DNA from 4 places in the Paenibacillus sp. FSL H8-0537 genome. Region 2 is predicted to be linked to each of the others. Evidence: riboswitches for the same ligand, from Rfam matches in the RefSeq annotation. Region 2 holds a riboswitch; each other region holds the start of a gene.
The links. Region 2 has a riboswitch for cobalamin ahead of MHB80_RS08655 (ABC transporter substrate-binding protein). Riboswitches for the same ligand answer to the same signal wherever they lie in the genome.
Positions count from the first base shown of each region.

Region 1: it holds a riboswitch for cobalamin, as region 2 does, so the genes downstream of both, MHB80_RS21270 (energy-coupling factor ABC transporter permease) here and MHB80_RS08655 (ABC transporter substrate-binding protein) in region 2, are expected to answer to the same signal.
Region 3: it holds a riboswitch for cobalamin, as region 2 does, so the genes downstream of both, cobJ (precorrin-3B C(17)-methyltransferase) here and MHB80_RS08655 (ABC transporter substrate-binding protein) in region 2, are expected to answer to the same signal.
Region 4: it holds a riboswitch for cobalamin, as region 2 does, so the genes downstream of both, MHB80_RS10680 (ABC transporter substrate-binding protein) here and MHB80_RS08655 (ABC transporter substrate-binding protein) in region 2, are expected to answer to the same signal.

Region 1 is NZ_CP150290.1:5,045,974-5,050,906, forward strand. Features, by position in the region: gene MHB80_RS21255 (ABC transporter ATP-binding protein) at 30-899, opposite strand; gene cbiQ (cobalt ECF transporter T component CbiQ) at 886-1,707, opposite strand; gene MHB80_RS21265 (energy-coupling factor ABC transporter substrate-binding protein) at 1,704-1,988, opposite strand; gene MHB80_RS21270 (energy-coupling factor ABC transporter permease) at 1,988-2,761, opposite strand; cobalamin riboswitch at 3,029-3,234, opposite strand; gene MHB80_RS21275 (DUF445 domain-containing protein) at 3,323-4,558, opposite strand; gene MHB80_RS21280 (TrkH family potassium uptake protein) at 4,854-4,933, shown strand, end outside.
Region 2 is NZ_CP150290.1:2,053,476-2,058,408, reverse strand. Features, by position in the region: gene MHB80_RS08655 (ABC transporter substrate-binding protein) at 1-1,273, opposite strand, end outside; cobalamin riboswitch at 1,555-1,824, opposite strand; gene MHB80_RS08650 (hypothetical protein) at 2,099-3,130, shown strand; gene MHB80_RS08645 (ABC transporter substrate-binding protein) at 3,203-4,198, opposite strand; gene MHB80_RS08640 (helix-turn-helix domain-containing protein) at 4,315-4,933, opposite strand, start outside.
Region 3 is NZ_CP150290.1:3,153,753-3,158,685, reverse strand. Features, by position in the region: gene MHB80_RS13400 (sirohydrochlorin chelatase) at 1-421, opposite strand, end outside; gene cobJ (precorrin-3B C(17)-methyltransferase) at 446-2,287, opposite strand; cobalamin riboswitch at 2,452-2,602, opposite strand; gene MHB80_RS13390 (hypothetical protein) at 2,836-3,105, opposite strand; gene MHB80_RS13385 (DUF6376 family protein) at 3,130-3,603, opposite strand; gene MHB80_RS13380 (leucine-rich repeat protein) at 3,923-4,933, opposite strand, start outside.
Region 4 is NZ_CP150290.1:2,549,923-2,554,855, reverse strand. Features, by position in the region: gene MHB80_RS10690 (ABC transporter permease) at 1-113, opposite strand, end outside; gene nikB (nickel ABC transporter permease) at 110-1,051, opposite strand; gene MHB80_RS10680 (ABC transporter substrate-binding protein) at 1,053-2,681, opposite strand; cobalamin riboswitch at 2,850-3,047, opposite strand; gene MHB80_RS10675 (NADH-dependent flavin oxidoreductase) at 3,177-4,295, shown strand; gene MHB80_RS10670 (helix-turn-helix transcriptional regulator) at 4,428-4,739, shown strand; gene MHB80_RS10665 (NADH:flavin oxidoreductase) at 4,826-4,933, shown strand, end outside.

The sequences.
Region 1 (4,933 bases), 3.0 Mb from region 2:
CATGTATAACTATACACACTTTCGTGTTTTTATACAACAAAAGATTTTACAGCCGCTTTAAATTGTGCGAGCGTGCGCGGCGGCGGCTGTTCTCCTCGCAGCTCAGACGGCAGTGCCTCCCAAGCTTCCAGCACCATTGGCAGCGTGAGTCCAAGGCTTCTGAGACGTTCGCCTTCGCGAAATACCGTCTCCGGCGTACCCTCCAATATACAGCGGCCCTCATTCATAATAAAAATCCAGTCCGCCCAAGCATAGGCCATATTCATGTCATGCGTTGCCATAACCGGCGTTATGCCGCTCGCATGAATGCGGTCCAGCTCAGCCATCAGCCGCTGCTCCGATATCGGATCGAGATAAGCAGCCGGCTCATCAAGCAGTACCAGCTCCGGCTCCAGCGCCAGCACGCCGGCAAGAGCGACTCGCTTCTTTTGCCCCAGGCTAAGATGATGCAGCGGCTTATGAGCCAGTTCCTGCAAGTTCAGCTGCTGGATGATACGCCCCGTACGCCTGTTAATTTCCTCTTCATGAAGCCCCGCATTGCGCAGCCCATAAGAAATATCCTCATAAGCGGTATTCAAGATGAGCTGATGCTCCGGGTCCTGAAAAACAAGACCAACGCGCCGTCTCAAGCTGGCAAGCTCTCTGGGCTTGTAAGAAAGCGGCTCGCCGCGCCAGCTGACATAACCGGATTGCGGACGATTAATGCCAATAAGCTGCAAAAAAAGCGTCGACTTGCCCGAGCCATTATGCCCGCACAGCGCTACCTTCTTGCTTGCAGGAATCCGCAGCTCTAGCCCGTTTAAAGCGACCTTGTCCGTTCCGGGATATGCATAGCTTACACTGTTCATTTCCATAATGGTTGATGCCTGATCGTTGTCTGCCAGCTTATTCACCTCCATACCGAAGCCATAGCTCTGCTGCCAATAAAATGATTATGCCTAGCCCAGCTTCCGCCCAATATCGGAGGCGAACCGTCCGCTTTACAGCAGGCGCAAGGCGGATCTCATTCGTAAATCCTCTTGCCATCAGCCCATTCGAAAGCCCCTTATAGCGATGCATCGTCTTGACGAAGAGCCGCACGGCAATAGCTGCCGTACCTTGAAGCTTTCCTCTAAAACCATGTTGACCGCCCCGTGCGCGCTGCGCGATCAGCATAGCCCCCGCCGTATCCAGCAGCAGAAAGATGAAGCGATACATAATGATCATGAGCTCCAGTACAATTTGCGGCATTTTCAACCGCTTCAGCACCTGCAGCAGCTCGGGAAACGGGGTAGTCAAGGTGATGAAAAACATGCAGGCCAGGCAAGCAAGAATACGCGTGAAAATAGGTCCGGCAAGACCTAAGGATGCCTCCGGCACATACAAGCTGATCGGCTCCCATGAAGCGAGCACCCAGCCTGCTTTCTCAGCTGCCAGGCTTTCTGCTGCGCTGCCGCTGTTACTGCTGCTAGTGAATTCAATAAGCAGCGCAGGCAGGCTGAGAACGAACAGCAAGCAAGAGGAGAAAAGCAGCGCCATATAAAGCTTGGCAGGTACTTTCGCGTAGCCAATCGTCCACAGCATAAGCCATCCAAAAATGGCCAGCTGCACGAGCGGATGAGCGAGATAGGCAAGCAGCAGCAGCAGGGCTGCAAGCCCGCATTTCCAAAAGGCGGATAAATCCCGCAGCCGATTGGAATAAGAAATCGTATCGATCCATTTCATCATTGCTGCTTTGTTTTCTCCGACTTCCCTTTAAATAGGCCAATCACATAGCCGATAATGCCAGCGCCAATCGCAGCTTGCAGCGCGAACAGCATGCTTTCTGTTTCTCCCGGCACCTCTGCCAGCGGAGACGCCCAAGGCTCATAATGGGGCGCAATCGTCTGGATCATTTCCTCCGCTGCCCCATCCGCGCCGCCGAACTCGGCGTTAATGAATATTAATGGCGCAACGGCAAGTAAAACAACAATGGCTAAAATCCAAATATTTTTGGCACTGCGGCTCATTATACGCGCTCCCCTTTCATTCTCCGCTTCAAAATAGACAGCTCGTCCGTATTAAAAGATTGCAGCCAGTTCCAGATCAATACCGTCAGCAAGCCTTCACTAACAGCGAGCGGAATTTGGGTAATCGCAAAAATACCGCCAAATTTCATAAAGGACGCGATAATGCCGCCTTCGACAGCCGGAAAAGCAACTGCGAGCTGAATGGAAGTGACGATATAAGTAGCCAGATCGGCAACAGCAGCAGCGGAAAATATCGCCAGACCTTGCTTGCTGCCTGAACGCATCAGCAGCCGATAGACCGCATAGCCCGCAGCGGGACCGGCAACCGCCATTGAAAAAGCATTCGCTCCAAGCGTCGTCAGCCCGCCATGCGCCAGCAGCACCGCTTGAAACAACAGTACCATTGAACCCAATACGCTCATGGGCAGCGGTCCGAACATGACCGTTCCAAGCCCCGTTCCCGTCGGATGCGAGCTGCTTCCTGTAACGGAAGGAATTTTCAGCGCGGACAGCACGAAGGTGAAGGCAGCTGCCAAGCCAAGCATCAGCTTAAGCTCTGGCGCTTCCTTGGTAATTTTGCGAATAGCACGTACACCTAAGATGAAAAAAGGAATAAAGGCCACCCACCAAAAAATCGCCCAGCCGACAGGCAAAAATCCTTCCATAATATGCATCGCATAGACGGCTTGCGGCTCATTCACCAGTAAAAAAAGCGTGAAGCCGATAACCAGCAAAGCGGTGCTTGCTGCTGTCTTTCTTTTTAACTTAACCATTCGTTTCAATACCCTCCCGATTGTTCTATAATGCCTGCAAGGAGAAACGGCCGAAAGCCGTCCTCTGGCGGCGCGGCGCATCTCATTCCGAGAAATAGAGAGAAAGGATGAAAAACCCCTATCCTTTCTCTCTATTTTGAAAAATAAAAAAGACCGCCTCCCCTTCGCCGGGAAAACGGTCATGTGTACGCAGAAATAGACGGTTGCGCCAGCAAATAGACTGGTAGCAATCGCTTTCATTCGTACACCTATCCTTTCCGCGAAGGCACTGTGGTGCTGGAACGAGGTAGGTCTCCTGGCTAGCAGATCAACATTTTCCTTCGTCTTCCCCGGCTGCCCTAAAGCATAGGCCAAGTGACTCCTGCTGGTGAAGGAAAACTCCCTGATTACAGTGGCGGGACCGCTCGGGATTTGCACCCGATTCCCTGTTACCCTTTGACGTGCGCAAAGGCACCTCGTTCCATGTCAATCCTCTTTATCATTCATTGGTCATTTTGTAGTTTGATCTTATCACAAAAGATTCAGGCTGTCCCCTATAAATGTAAATGGCCGAAATTTCTGTTAGAAAAAGGACAAAATGACGCCTACGACAAAACCGCATAATGCGCCGTTGACGCGAATCCACTGCAAATCGTTGCCGACCTTTTCCTCCAGCATCGAGACGAGCGCCTTGTCATCCATCCGCTCAAGATTATCCCGAACAAGCGCACCGATGCGATAGTGATTGTTCTCAATAAGTCGAACGAGATATCCGCGAATGCCGTTTTCCCAATTGTCTAGCATCTCTTGTTTGCCGTTCAAATAATCCGTTGCAAAACGGTATCCCTGCACAATCGCGCGCCCACCGCTGCGATGCTGCTCCTCCAGCTTGTCCAGCACAAGCTGCCGCAGCTCCTCCAGACGCAAATGGATGAAGCGCTCCGTTTCAACGCTGTCCACACCCTGTTCAATAAGCTGCTTCAGCTTGAGCATTAGCTCTTCGTTATCGGCAAGCTTCTCTGCCTGGGCTCTTACCTCAAGCAGCAGCTTTTGCCGATGCGGGCTTCCAGGATAAGAAAGCTCCTGCATCGTAGAGAGCAGCATGTTCTGAATCAAACCACCGAGCTTCTCCTCATTCATAAAGCCGACGAAAGCTTGCAGCGCAAAACCCATGAAGCCGCCGACCTTAAGCTCCTCCAGCTTCTTAAAGGCGAGCTTGCCGAGCATTTCCTCGGTTTCACGCTTGCGAATCCAGTGGCCCACATGCTCAAGACCATAATCCAGCGCCCGTTCATCCCAGCGCTCATGGACGAAACGATCCGCCAGCTTGCGAACGATTGGCGTAAAATCCTGCTTTTTCACATAATCCGCCAAAAAGCCATGCAGCACGCTGCTAATGCGCTCCAAGGGAAATCGCTCTACAGCCGACTGGGCAAAATCGACTGCCGACATTCTGAACCTGCGCTTGCCAATCAGCTTGGTCGCTGCCGACGCAGCTCCTGCGAACAGCTGAAAGCCCGACAGCTTGCGGGTAATGCTGTCTTTATTCAGCAGTTCATTTTCCATGGCGCTGATGAGCGAGCCCTCGATTTTCCTCCGGTTTTTGAGCAGCAAGGACGTATGCGGAATGGGAATGCCCATCGGATGGCGGAACAGGGCTGTCACCGCAAACCAGTCGGCAATCCCGCCGACCAGACCTGCTTCAAAGCCGCTTTCCAGCAAATGTGTCCATGCATTGTCTGGCAGCCACCATCTCGTCGTAATAAAGCCTGCCCCCATAACGGCAAGCGAAATCCCTGCTATATATCTTGATTTCATCGTTGTCCTCCCTAATCGCGGCACCCCAGCGCCTCCTGTTGCATATTGGCCTATTATACCAGATAATGAGGTTGCGAGCGCAAACGGCTGTGCCTACCTTTGGCAGCACAAGCTCGTTTCGCGTAGAAATATAAGCGTTATAATAATAACAATACTTATGCATCCTTATATTTCAAGTGCAAACGGCGTTGTCGGGTATTGGCGACAACTGCTCGTTTTTTTCAACTACACCATTGTTTCGTTACATATAAAGGAGATTAACTGTGTGCTCAAACTACGAACCATTTTTCTGAAAATGACTCCGCCGCAAATTCTTACGCTCGGCTTTCTCGCGATTATTGCGGTCGGTACTCTATTGCTTTCCCTGCCTCATGC
Region 2 (4,933 bases):
TCAGCATGCTGTACATAGCAAGATCCCAATCGGACTTCGCAAGCTCAGCATCAATATTTTCAACCTTGCGAATTTTCACGGTAATGCCTTCATTAAGCAGTTGGTTCTGAATAACCTCTGCCATTACGGACAGCTCTGGGCGGTGCGGGAACGTAAGGAGCGTCGCCTCGAATGGCTTGCCTTCCTTCTCCCACATGCCTGCAGCATTTTTCTGCCAGCCGCCAGCGCTCAGCAATTGCTCCGTCGTTTCCCCTGCTGCTTGCTCCGCTACTTTGCCAAATGGCAAAATTTCCGGGAACGGGCTTTTCGCTTTCGTGCCATAGCCACGCATAACCGATTCAATAATCGCCTCGCGCGGAATGGCTTGATCTACAACCTCGCGGTTCGCCTTTTCTTTAAACAAAGCAGAATTCATATTAAATAATACCATATGTGTACGAACCGATGGTGCAGACAGCACTTCCAGCTTACTGTCCTTCTCTACCAGCTCAATGCTGTCAATCGGAATGTCCGTTGCAACATCTACTTCGCCAGCTTGCAGCGCCATCAGTCGGGTATTGCCATCGGTTACAAACTTCATTGTCACTTCCTTAAGCTTCGCCGGTTGTCCCCAATACCCATCATAACGCTCAACAACAAGCGATACGTCTTTCGTAAACTGCTTGATTTTGAAAGCTCCCGTCATGGCCGGGTAGCTGCCCGCTTCCTTTATGCTGTCGACATCAAGAATAATCGTGCTTGGATCAGCCAAGCTGGAAATAATAGCCGAGTTCGGCTGTGTTGTTATAATTTTCAGCTCATCCGGTGCAACCACTTCAATATCTTTCACCAGCAGCAAATCCTTCGCCAAATGGCTATTTTCAATGGAACGAAGCAGTGAAGCTTTCACGCTTTCTGCATCCATCTTTTTGCCGTCGTGGAACGTTACGTTGTTCTCCAGCTTGAGCGTCCACGTGTTAGCATCCTCCTGCTTCCACTCCTTCGCAAGCCAAGCAGCCGGCTGCAGCTGCTCATTCAATTTAATAAGCGTTTCCCCTGCGCCAGAGCGCATAACGTCCCAGCTGTCATCGCCATGCGGGTCAACGCCTGCTGGGTTCCAGGTGTACGCCATTGTCAGTGTTTTATTTGCGGCAGAAGCATTGTTTTCCCCGGCAGCATTGGTGCCCTTCCCTGTGTTTGAGTCAGCATTCGTGCTGCATCCTGCAAGCACCAGCATCAAGCAAACGATCATCATTCCAAGTGAAAAGCTAAATGGCTTCTTCGTGTTGTTCATTTTTCTTTTGTCTCCCCTTTAAGTAAGCGTAAACGGCCGAAAGCCGTCCTGTGGCGGCAAAGCTACCGTTTCGCGTAGAAATATAGAGAAAGGATAGAAAAATCATATCCTTTCCTATATTTAAAAAAAGCATCCCCGACCCTTAAGAAAGCAGTCAGAAATGCTTTTATGATAAATAACTAAACCTTATCTGCGTCTGCTCGTCATGGAGCAGCAAATAATCGTTAGACATTTTGCAATAAATGGGCATAACCAACCACCTCCCTAAGCACCGTAGGTCAAACAGTGATGTTAAAACAGGCAGGTCTCCTGACTTGGGGCCTCCCTCTCTTCCCTTCCCGGCTAGCGCGAGCCTCTGCAATTCGTCCTGCGACGAAAAGAAGCTCATCAGCCAGTGGTTCATTTGTGAGGGGAGCGCAGCTTAATTAATGATTAGCTGCTGCCCTATACAGTGGCGGGTCCGTGTCGGCCTTTAACCGAACTTCCCTTTTAAGCGAACTAAGGCGTATATGTCCTTGCCTTCGTACCGCACCTATTTTCATTCAATTATGAAGTTTTGCAGGCTAATCAGCCTGTCTTGTCCGTAATCCACTCTTAATCTTAGGGAGGAAGTGCTGATCTGTCAACATTTTGATTTAAGTAAGCTATAGCTCCATCATAATGCACACGCCCCAGTGCCTTAAACAAGCTAAATGAAAGTATTTTCAATATAAAACTTTCATATTTTTTCCAGTAATGATATATTGAAAATACTTCACGCATGATGAGCTTATTTATTAAATTAGTCCAATAGGTACTCTATCAATTAGAAAAGGAATGATCACATTGTCGGTGAAAATCCTTCCAGTCGAAGTAAAGCAAATTATTGATTCCTATTGGTTTTACAGTGATTTTTATTCGATTATATCTCGCGTAGATTCGAAAAAAATGTGGTTTATGAATAATTATATTAATTTATTCGATATTCCAGATCCAAACCAATTATATACCTTTTTCTACAATGGTTATTATAGAGATAAAATGGTTGAGTTTTATGACTGCCCTTTTATTGATTTTCAGCGGATAGCGATAGACAGGCGAAGCTCGACTATTTTGAATAATGACCTGCTTGATTTTATTAAAGCATCGATTGACGGCGGCTATTATGTGATCGTTATGATCGACCGTTTTTATATAAAAGAATATGAAATTACTGCGAAGTCTCCACATGAAGTCATGATAAATGGGTATGATGATGCCAATAAAAAGCTGTATTTCTGCGACAATAATGCCAATGGAAAATACACAACGAATATCACCTGTGATTACGAGGCTTTTAGCAGAGCGTTTCATTTATTGGAAATTGAAGCCCATGATTTTAAACAGCATCTTTATTTATTGAAGCCTCTCGAAAATAACGACTATGCTTTTTCTCTAAAATACGTAAAAAATACGATGAAAGCCTATCTCTTGTCCAGGTCACATACAGATGAATATTACAACGAGGCTTTAGGCACACCTGGGCTAACCTTTGGCATTAATGTATACGACAAGGCCTCCGACTATTTAAAATATTTGGCTCAAGAGGAGGTAGTATTTGATATTAGATCGTTTCACCTGCTTTACGACCATAAGAAATGTATGACTATGCGATTAGACTACATGATTAATAACAAGCATTTGATTGATGATAATCAAATTTTGAACAGATGGAGAAAGCTCGAGGCGGATGTGCATGCTCTAAGAAATTTCATTTTAAAATATTTGTTTACTCGAAGCTCGGATGCTTTGTACAAGCAAATGGAGCAATTGCATAAATTAAAGGAGACGGAAATGGTTTTGCTTCAAGAGGTTGTGGACCAGTTGAAGGATGGCTAGAAGACCGTTTATGGTGACTGCATGGCTTCTATTAGACGTTTTAGGCTAAGTGAATGATGAGCATGGACGAGTTTACTTTTTCCCACCAGAAGCTAGCAAGTCAGCCACTTCTTTCATCGTTTCTCTAATTGTAATACTGTCTGCCAGATAATATTTGTCTTGGTCGAGTAGATATACATTTCCATTCTTGACTGCCGGCAATCCTTGCCATAAGCCTGATTTCAGAAGCTCATTGTAGTCTTCCTCATCCTCTACAATGAGCAGCAGATGATCCCCAACATACTCTGGAAGCAGCTCCTGCGAGACGACAACCGCATTTTTCCAACGATCCTTATTCATTTCTGCCTGAACCTTATCGACTGCTTTGGCTTGCAAGGCTGTCCTCACGACATACCCGCCAAAGTTTGTACTCAAATAAATTCGCAGTCCGCCTTCCTCGATAAGGAGAATAGAAACCGATTCATCTCCGATGGACTGTTTCACCTTCGCTCGCAAAACATCCCTCTCTGCCTCGTAATCTTTGATCCAACCACTCGCTAACGACTTCTTACCCAATACATCCGCAACTTTAGGAAAAACATCATAAATCGGATCGCTGAACTTGATGTACACAATCGGAGATACTTTTTCTAATTTATCCATAATATCTGGATAGATTTCTGGATAGACAGAACTGAAAATCATTAAATCCGGCGAAAGCTCTACTATTTTCTCAACATTTGGCGGATCACCGATAGAATCAACGCCTGCCAGTGATGGTTTTATGAACGAGTTAAGAAAATCATTATCGCAAACCGCAATCGGCTGAATGCCAACCGTTATGGCCACCGAAGAAAATTCGCATACAGCAACCTTTTGCGGCGAGACTGGAATTTCTACATCCCTCCCCATATCGTCGGTGAATACTCTTGTCCCCGCAGCCGCATCGGCTTGTGCTGCGTTCAGAGCAGTGTTGCTTCCTCCGTCCTCCAACGGCTTGTCTGTCATTGAACCACATGCCGCAATAACGAATAAAATGACCAGCATTCCTGCTATATATAATCCTCTGCTGCTGCTTAACTGTTTCATTTCTTCTTATTCCCCTTCAGTCCTATGATTAATAATGATTATCATAATCGATTATAGGGCTTCCTTCTTGATAATATCCATACACTATCATGATTGCTGATGGATTGTTATGTATCTTATTCATATTCTTCTCCCTCAATTCCTGCGCCTAATAGCACAGCCGCTTCTTCCATTTGCGCCATAATAGACAACGGATCATAAGCCAGCCACTGGTGTACATCAACTTGATAAATATTGCCGCTGCGCACGGCGGGGAAGGATAACCATACAGAAGACTCTTGAATGTCGGCCCATACTTGGCGAGTCTCCTCATCAGGCTGCACGACGACGATAAGGTGATCCGCCCTGAAAAAAGGCAGCTCATCCAGATTTATGACTGTGGAGTGATAGCTACCGTTTATTTCGAATTGCTTCGCAAGCTTATAAGGTGGTGTCAAACCAAGCGAATGGTACAACGAATAGCCCATAATTTGGTTTCCATACATTTGAAGAAAATCAGCCCGAACACGGAAAACCGCAATCGTCTGCCCTTCCATCTTCCTAAACAACCTGTTTCTAAGCTCAAGAGCTCTCTCTTCATAATTCCGCAGCCATTCCTCTACCTGTCGCTCCAAACCTAAAGCACTTCCAATTGCTTTAAATTGAATATATAAAGGATCTTTTTTGTCATCCACCTCTATAACCTTAGCTCCGCACTGCCCACGCTGCAGCCAGGAAGGTGGACCTATCACAATA
Region 3 (4,933 bases), 1.1 Mb from region 2:
CGCTGCTGCCCCGACCGACGATCAAAATAGCCGTATCAGCAAGCTCGCTTTCCTCTGCCGCAGCTGCTTCGCCAAGGCGGGAGGTTAGAATTTCCAGCACTTGATCGTGAACGCCAATCGGCCGTCCATAAATAATATTTATTGCTGGGTATCGCAGCTTTGCCTCATCAATTGCTGCAGGCATATGAAGCTTTGCATGCCCTGCCGAAAATAACGTAATCGGAATAACGGCGATCCGAGTCGCCCCTTTTGATACGCAAATATCAAAGCCCTGCTTCATCGTCGGCGTGACAAACTCCAGAAAGCACAGCTCTACCAAATCTGCTTTCAGTGTTGACGCTACAGAGGCGACAAACTCGCGCACCTCTTCATTGCCTCTCTCATCCCGGCTTCCGTGCCCTACAAATAAAACCGCATCCATCTTCCTTCATCTCCCTTGCTGTCGCTAGTCTCCGCACAATGCGTCTTCGATATGAAAAACAGGCAGCTCCTGATAGCGATAGCCTTCTATTTGACCCATCCGTTTGAAAAATTTATGAAAGCGCTCATTCGGATGGCCTTCCGATTTATACAGCGCAATAATGCGTTCAATCAGTGGCACGATTTCCTCGGCTGCAATGCCTTCGGCAACCGGCTGCGCCGCATGCGCATTGCGGCCGACGGTTTTGCCGCCGAGGAACAAATCAAATTTGCCACGGCGATACACGATGCCGATATCCTCGTTAACTGCGCCATAACAAGCCATGCCGCAGCCATTGAACCCGACACGCAGCTCCTTCGGCATGGCCATGCCGCCGATCTTCTCTTGCAGTTCATCGGCATAAGGCACCGATTCCGCCTTCTCCAGATTGCAAAAATCGCAAGCCTTCAGTTGCAAAACATCACCAATCGGTGCCAGACTGAGGCCATCCGCACGCAGCTTTGCCGTAACGCTGTCTGGATCAGACGTCGGGATCCGCACAAGCAGATGATGGTGCGGCGTATATTCAATCGAGCCCTTCTCGCCAACCGCCTGCGCCAGTGCCACCAGCTGTTGGGGAGTAAAGTTCTTCGTCGCTACACCCGGGCTTACGGCGAACTCCAAAACGGATTGCTGCGTAAATACAGGCAATGGGCTCGCGGCTTCCTCATATGCCCCACTAGGCTCTATACCCTTGCTGCGATCATTAAGCAGTACTGCTTCCATCGCCAAATGAAGTGGCGAGACAGCTGGCATCGCGGCTGACTCCACCCTCGATGAAGCAGCTTTATCAACCGGAGCTGGAGCTGGCTTCACGGGTGCGGCTGGAGGCGCTATGGCAACGGCTACGCCGCCGCCTTGCCCATTTTCATTTCTCGGCTGGTCTTGCATCGCCATTTGCGGCTCCTCCCGCTCCACCAAAGAGTCCGCCCTATCATATTCATCCTCAGGATAGTCTCCATCACCTGAGAGCTCCGGCATTCCTGCCGTATGAAGCGCCCACGGCTCATTCTTCTCTTGCAGACGCTGGTGAGGCTTCAAAGGCTGCGCGCCTTCGCCCAGCGTATATTTGCGCTGATAGCCACGCGGCGTAATCATCAGCCCATCATAATTAACGGTTGTGGAGTTGCCGATAACGACCGTTGTCAGCATGCCGATATCATGGTCAAGCATACGGGCAAGCGTCGTCACGACAATATCCTCACGGTCGCGGTACGCGCTTTTCACAATGCCAACCGGCGTATCTGGCGAGCGGTATTTGAGCAAAATACGCTGCGTCTCCACGATTTGCCGTGTTCTTCTGCCGCTGCGCGGGTTATAAAGCGCAATGACGAAATCCGCTTGTCCTGCCGCTTCTACTCTGCGCGCTATCAGCTCCCAAGGGGTCAAATGATCGCTTAGGCTGATCGTGCAAGCATCGTGCATAATCGGTGCGCCGAGCAGGGACGCTGTCGAGTTAATGGCGGAAATGCCGGGAATGACTTCAACCTCTACCCCGCCATTACGCTTCCAGCCCTTCTCAATCAGCACCTCATACACGAGTCCTGCCATACCGTACACGCCCGCATCGCCGCTTGATATAACGGCAACCTTCTTGCCGTTCTCCGCCTGGCGCACCGCTTCCTGCGCCCGGCTGACCTCCTCCGTCATCCCTGTCCGCACAATCGCCTGATCGCTGATTAGCTCCCGAATCAAGTCCACATACGTGTTATAGCCGATGACTATATCGCTCTCCTGAATCGCTTCACGGGCGCGTTTCGTAATATGCTCGAAGCTCCCTGGGCCGAATCCGATTATTAACAGCTTGCCGACGCCTGCTTCACTCATTGATGCCCAACTCCTTCTATGTAGCAATTTACAATTTCTATCCAACAAAAAAAGCACCTCTAACGATATGTGTTAGAAATGCTTGAAAAGACCAATGTCCTTGTTAAACGCAGACAGCGAAGGGCCATCCAATCTCTAACACCTTCCTAATATCCACGTAGGTTTACAGTGTCGTTGAAATAAGCAGGTCTCCTGGCTTTGAAGCGTCAGTCGCTTCATACAGTGGCGGGTCCGCGCCGGTCTCTCACCGACTTCCCTATTAAGTCAACTTGGGCGCCTTGCGCACCTGCTGACACTTATTCCCTTCCTATTAAATTGTAATCTTAATGATAACATTAGATTGTATGATCGACAAGTGCGTTTATGCCATCAGCCTAGACGCAAATAGAGCCAGCGCAAGCTCGGACTGCATGTCCATGCTGGCGCCAGCTCTATTTTTCAAAATATAAGAATTTATAAGTTTTGCACTTATAAATGGGCTTATATTTCACCCTCGAAACGGCAGCTTTGCCGTCAGAGGACGGCTTCAGCCATTTACGCGTAAAGGTTTATTTCTTCTCCAGTGTTTCCCAAGCCGCTTTCACGAGAGAATCAAAAAGCTCGTCATCCTCTTCCAGCTCATCCTCAACAGCTAAAAGATCCTCTTCCTTGCCTGATTCATTTAGAAAAAATAAACCGTAGCCCCACTCAGTCGCCTTGCGGCTGTGAAGGGCAATTTCGTATTGGTTCGTCTGACCCTCTACTTCAAAATGAACCTTGCCTACGAAACCAGATTCCTTGGAGTTCGTCATGCTAGCATGCAAAATATTTACTTTCATCTTTCATTCTTCCTCTCTTTACCGTTACGACACCAGCTGCTGAAGTTGATTGACTTGATTTAACAGCTCGTTGATTTTGTTAATCGTATTTGGAATTTCCGTTGCGTCAACCAATGCTTTGCCGTCTTCGATCTGCTTCAGCACCGCATCAATGCCTTCCTGCAGCTTCAAATTATAATCGACCACGGTCTGATGGACATCCTTGGCAAAATCCGGCGCTTGCAGCTCGCCAAACTGCTTGATAGATTCCTGCACAGCTACTAGCTGTTCCTTATAATCGGCGCGTGCACTTGCATCGTTTACGGCTTGCTCCGCAAGCTGCGTCGCCTGCTCGCTGAAGCTTGTCAGCGTCTGCATGTATGAAGCCGCCCCCGTCACATAGTCGGCCGAGCTCGATACGGAATTGACCGCCTGCTTGGCATCCTCGAATAACGAGCATCCTCCTAATAATAACATTCCAATGATTAAAAGTATGCTTTTTCCTGAACGAATGGTCATGTTTAATCTCTTCCTTTCCGCCTGTATGGCACAGAGCACTATTTATACGGCATAAGCGTCCAAACGGTTGCATTTCGTCTTATTAATAAGCTTGTCCATCATTTATGTGGGCTATAAGATCAAATGAGACTAAAACAGCCCGAAGATTTCGTGGATTTCATTTAAACCATTTTCTTGTCAACCGACATTTCACACCTATCTGCCAGTTACTTGTACGACAAAAAGGAGCTGCCACGAGGCAAGCTCCTTCACTATCGTTTTACAGACGATTCCATGAATGAGTATCTCGATTCATTTGGGATTGATTACTTTGCTTGATTTAATCGATAAAATGTACATATTGCAGGAACCTTTTCAGTATAACCGCTGCCTGCGCCCTCGTTACATTCTCCCTCGGGGCAAAGCGTCCGTCCACCATTCCTTTCATAATGCCGTCTTCCGATGCTCGGACTACCGCAGCTTGCGCCCATGAAGAAATGGAGTCTCGATCCGTGAAAGCATCCAGATGGCCTCCCTCTTGCCCATCGCTACCGGTTCCATGGCTGGTGAAGGTTAAGGCCCCAGCAATCACAACGGCCATTTGCTCGCGGGTAATTGGATCGTTAGGCGCAAAACGGCCGGCACCGATGCCACTAACCAGCCCGTTAGCCACTGCCGCATTTACTGCAGATGCATACCATGCGGATGCAGGGACATCCGCAAAACGATCACCGCCCTCGCTCTCCTTCACGGATAGCCCTAGCGCACGAACGAGCAAGGCTGAGAATTCCGCTCGTGTAATGGTTCCCTCTGAGTCAAAACGGTCGGCCGCCACGCCGTTCACCAGCAGCTTGGACGCCAGATGCTCCACATCCGCTTTTGCCCAGTGTCCGGTTAAATCGGCGAACGTTCGGGCTTGCACATTTACGACTGTGTACAAGCTGTTATGTGGCACGTTCAGAATCGCTTCGTTAGTGCCGTCTGGACCGGTTTCCATCTTTGCCGGAACAAAAACGACGGTTCCGTTTTCCGGGATATACTGAACAGCAACCAGGTTACGGTTTGTGTTCTCTCGGTCCAACTTAATGGTCCGGGTCGAGTAAGATCCACCAAAGTCGTACACCTCCAGCATTTGCCCGTTTGCTTCGACCATCACCTTGTAGTCAATGACGTCGGCGAAAACAGAAAAACCTTGAGAAACGCCGATCCGATCGATCTCTTGTCGAATTTGCTCGCCGGCCAGCGCCTGTATGATGTTCACGGTCAAATTCGATATTTCCGCGTCGAGACGCGCCGCCAAGCCGGTCAGATCGATCGCGCTTAACCGCAATTGGTAGCTAGAATCGTTCAA
Region 4 (4,933 bases), 500 kb from region 2:
CTTTCCGCCATATTAATCTGATTCGGGTCATAGGGAGCAAGCAGCGGTGCCAGCAAGCTGGTAAGCAGAAAGAAGGCAAGCACGCCTGCAGCCAACCTATAGGATATCTTCATCGAAGCTTCCCTCCCAGCCTGATTTGCGGATGAGCAAGCCCATAGCATAAATCCGTTGCCAAATTGAACAGGACGTAAATGAGACCGGTAAATACGACATAGCCCTGAATGACCGGATAATCTCTGCGAAAAATACCGTCCATTGCAAAGCGTCCAATGCCTGGCACCGCGAAAATAACTTCCACGATGACGGAGCCGCCAACAATCGCTCCAAAATAGCTGCCGATGACCGTGAGCAGCGGAATACAAGCATTGCGCAGTGCATGCCGAAGCACAATGAAGCTCTCACGCAGCCCCTTAGCCCGGGCCGTCAGCATATAATCTTTATTCAGCTCCTCCAGCAGCGCCGCACGCGTTAGCCGCATCAATATGGCGCCTGTACCGGAAGCAAGCACCGCGGCTGGCATAAGCAGATGCTTCCATGTCCCATAGCCGCTGGTTGGGAGCAACTGCAGCTTCTCCGACCATAAGGCAATGAGCATGATCGCCAGCCAAAATCCGGGAATGGAAACCAAAATCAGCGCAAGCGCCCTGCCGATATGATCGAACAGCCGATTGCGCCGAATCGCCATGAGCATGCCGCATGGCACGCCAAGCAGAATGGCGAACAATACAGCTAACAAAGATAGGCTTAAGGTTGCAGGAAGGCGGCGCAGCAGCTCGCCGCTAACCGATTCCTTCGTCATATATGACGTTCCCAAATCACCTTGTACCGCCTTTGATAACCAATGTCCATATTGAACGAGCAGCGGATCATTCAGCCCCATCTCTTCGCGTTTCAAAGCAATTTGCTCTTCGGTCGGCTGGCTGAAGCCGTTCATGCTGAGCAGCTCGACAGCCGGATCACCCGGAGAGGCGACGCTTAATGCAAAGGCTATAAACGTAATGCCAATCAGGACGGGAACAGCCGCCGCCAACCTCCGAATGAAATAGGCCATCTTATTGTACCCGCTCCAGTTGCGGCAGCGTTGTACCATACACAAGTGCCCCGTATCCGGTAATTTCTTTGCTGAACGCAATTAAGCTCGCATCATTAAACAGCGGAATCGTCGGCAATTCCTCAGCTGCGATATCCTGCAGCTCGTTATAAATGGCAGCGCGATCATCCATATTCAGCGTCGTCTTCACCTGATTCAACAGCTCATCCACACGGGCATTGCTGTAACCGAGCGTATAGCTTTTATTGCTTGAGCCTTCGCTAGCCATATAATTGTTCAAAATCGAATAAGGATCGCCGTTCGGCAGCCCCTGAATGGCCATAGCCAAATCGAAGTTTCCTTGTGCCTGTGCTTCCTTGTAAGCTGCTCCATCCAATATTTGAATCGTAACGTCCAGCTGCAATTGTTGAAGCACAGCCTGAAGCAGCTCGGCCTGCGCTTTATACGGATAACGGTCAAGCCCATAAGTTGGCACAATTAGCGTAACCGCCTGCCTGTTATCGCCAAGCACCTCATGCGACAGAGCGATTGCCTTTTCCGAATCATGAACGGCAGGGATGTCCTTGTAAAACGGCGAGGTCGAATTTAGAATGTTGGCTGTAGCGGTTGGATAACCCAAAAACAGCTCCTTCACCAGCTGCTCGCGGTCAATAATCAGACTCAGCGCCTGACGCATCTTCAAATCATTAAATGGCGCTTTGGCACCGTTCGGATGCAGGTAGTGGGAAATCGTCGATTTTGCCGTCGATACAGCAAAGCGGTCATCCTTCAGCAGCTCCTCGGCAAGGGCAGGAGGAATAGCTCCCAAATCCATGACGCCCAAAATCTCCCCAGATTTAAGGGCAGCCAGCCTTGTATCAGGGTCCGGTATGACGCGGACGCGGATTTTTTGAGCTTTTGCTTTTTCGCCATAATAGCCGTCGTAAGCTTCTAGCAAAGAATATTGATCCTTCTCATGCTGCACAAGCTTGAAAGGACCTGTTCCTTGCGGCAGGCCGTTGAAATCGCCGTTGTCGTCAAAATTATTCGGGCTGTACATCGGACTTGAGAAGTTGATCATTGAATACAGCAGCGTCGGCTGCGGATTTTCGAAAACAAGCTTAATCGTGCTTTCATCAACCTTCACGACTTCCTGAAGGCTAGGGTATGAATGATTAATGTCCAGCGTATAGAACGGCGAACTCTTCGGGCTCACCTGCTTGTAACGGGCAAAATTTGCAAGCGCCGCGTCCGCGTTGAATGGCGCGCCATCGTGGAACGTCACGCCTTTGCGCAGCATGAAGGTCCATTCCTTGCCATCAGCGGACATTTCCCACGATTCCGCCAGCTTTGGAGCAGGCTTGCCATCCTCAGAAGCAGCAATTAGCGGCTCCCATACGTATAGAATAGTGCTCGTGTAATAAGCATCTTGTGGTCCTGGTGCTAAATCCCGCGGCGCAGCCAGCACGATTTCTTCAGAAGCAGCATCCGCAGCGGCGGAAGGAGCAGCAGACTGCTGCGACAGCCCATTATTGCTGATGGGTTCATTTGAGCCGTTGGCACCACTGCAGCCCATCAGCGCCAGCAGCAAGCAGAGGCTGAATAAAACACCCATTCTTTTTTTATTTCTTGCCGTTTGTGTACGTTTCATCTTTTCTATTTCCTCTCCCTCTAGCAAAATCATCTTCCTGTAAAAATCCGCAAAAAAAAAGACAGCTCTGCCTCCAGTCATAGGAAGGATAGAGCTGCCTGTTATTGTTATTTTCCATCATAGCAAATAAGCATGCGCGCTAACACTTCCCTATTCTCCGTAGGTTACAGCAGTGTTGTCAGAACAGGCAGGTCTCCTGGCTACCGGAAATAATGCTGCTAGCTGCCTTCCCATTCTCGCTAAGCGAGATCAGTGGCCTTGTAGCTTCAGCTAATCCGTAACAGTGGCGGGACCGCGTCGGTTTTGCACCGAACTTCCCTTTTAAGCTCCAGCCGCAGCTGTCGCACCTTATTCCCACAATTTTTCAGTTGTTTGCAAATCTGGTTGATTATATACCAGCCCTTTCATTTAAGCAACCTTTCCCTCCGCTTTCCTTTGTTTATTTTCTGATATAAAATAAAGTAGATAGCATTTCGTAACTGGAGGGAACGACTGATGAAACCACAATTTCAGCCTTTATTTGAACCATTCACTTTCACGAATGGCATGTCTGTACATAATCGTATTGTAATGGCGCCAATGACAACCTGCTCGTCCAATCCGGACGGTACAGTGCCTGATGAGGAGCTCGCCTACTACAGCCGTCGCAGTGCGGGGCCCGGCATCGTCGTTACAGCTTGCGTCTACGTAAGCCGCAACGGCAAAGGCTTCCCGGGCGAATTTGGCGCGGATACCGACGAAATGATCCCAAGCCTCAAGCGTCTGGCCGATGCGATTAAAAGCCGCGGCGCGAAGGCGATTTTGCAAATTTTTCATGGCGGAAGATCCTGCTTCCCTGGCCTAGTGCCGAATGATGATTTGGTGAGCGCCAGCAGCATTGCCCAGCAAGAAGGCGGTATTGTACCACGCGAGCTAACCGAGGAGGAAATCAAAGCGATTATCGCCGACTTTGGCGAAGCGACCCGCCGTGCAATTGAGGCTGGTTTTGACGGCGTAGAAATTCACGGTGCCAACGGCTATCTGCTGCAGCAATTTTATTCCCCGGCTTCCAATGTACGTACCGACGATTGGGGCGGCTCGGTCCATAAACGGATGGCTTTCCCGCTCTACGTCGTTGAAGCCGTTCAGAAAGCCGCAGCTATGGCGCCACAGCCATTTCTGGTGGGCTATCGCTTCTCGCCGGAGGAGCCTGAAGAAGAAGGCTTGACGATGGAGCATTCGTACCATCTGGTTAACGCTCTAATCGAGCAGAAGCTGGATTATTTGCATGTGTCGCTTAATGATTTCTGGTCGAAGCCGCGCAGAGGCGAACAGGATTCACAAAGCCGCATGGCCTGGTTCGTCGAAAAATACAGCGAGCACATTCCATTCATCGGAGTTGGCGGCATCACAACTGCCGAAGAGGCTCTGCAAGCGAAAAACTCCGGCGTGCCGTTCATCGCCCTAGGCCGCGAGCTCATTATCGACCCGGATTGGACGGAGAAAATCAAGCAAGGCAACGAGCAGGATATTGTGACTACGCTGTCCAAGCAGGATCAAGAGCGTCTTGTCATCCCGAATGGCTTGTGGGGAGCCATTACGCATGCGCCAGGCTGGTTTCCGATAACGGAATAATTGCAAAGTCCACCCTATCGATCACAAATAGGCACAAGGTGAAACGGCTGTCGCCGTCCTTTGGCGGCGCGGCGCGTTTCGACCCGAGACTAACAATTTGACATTTCTATAAAAGTAGATATACTAATCCTCATGGATACTTTATCAATACTTAAAGCTGTGTCTAACGAGAAACGGTACCATATTTTAAAATGGCTGAAAACACCTGAGGAGCATTTCGGGCCTCAATGCCATCTAACCGATGCTTGTCAGTTTGCTGGAGGCGTCTGCGTCGGTTCGTTTGCTGAAAAATCGGGCCTTGCGCAATCCGTTATATCCGGCTATTTAGTGAAAATGCATAAAGCAGGCTTGCTGGAGTCGAAGCGGATCGGACAGCACACTTATTACAGACGCAATGAAGCTAACATTCGGCTTTTCAAAGAAATGATTCAGGATGAGCTATAACCTTGCTTATGCCTGTTCATTTCATGCTTTTATATCTATTTTTATAGAATTATAGATTTTCTATTCGATTAGGAGGTATTTTATTCATGAGTTCCATTCAATCGTTGTTCAAGCCGTTCTCTGCAGGTCCACTTTCCCTGCCTAACCGTGTCGTAATGGCACCTATGACCCGCGGTTTTTCTCCAAATGGCGTT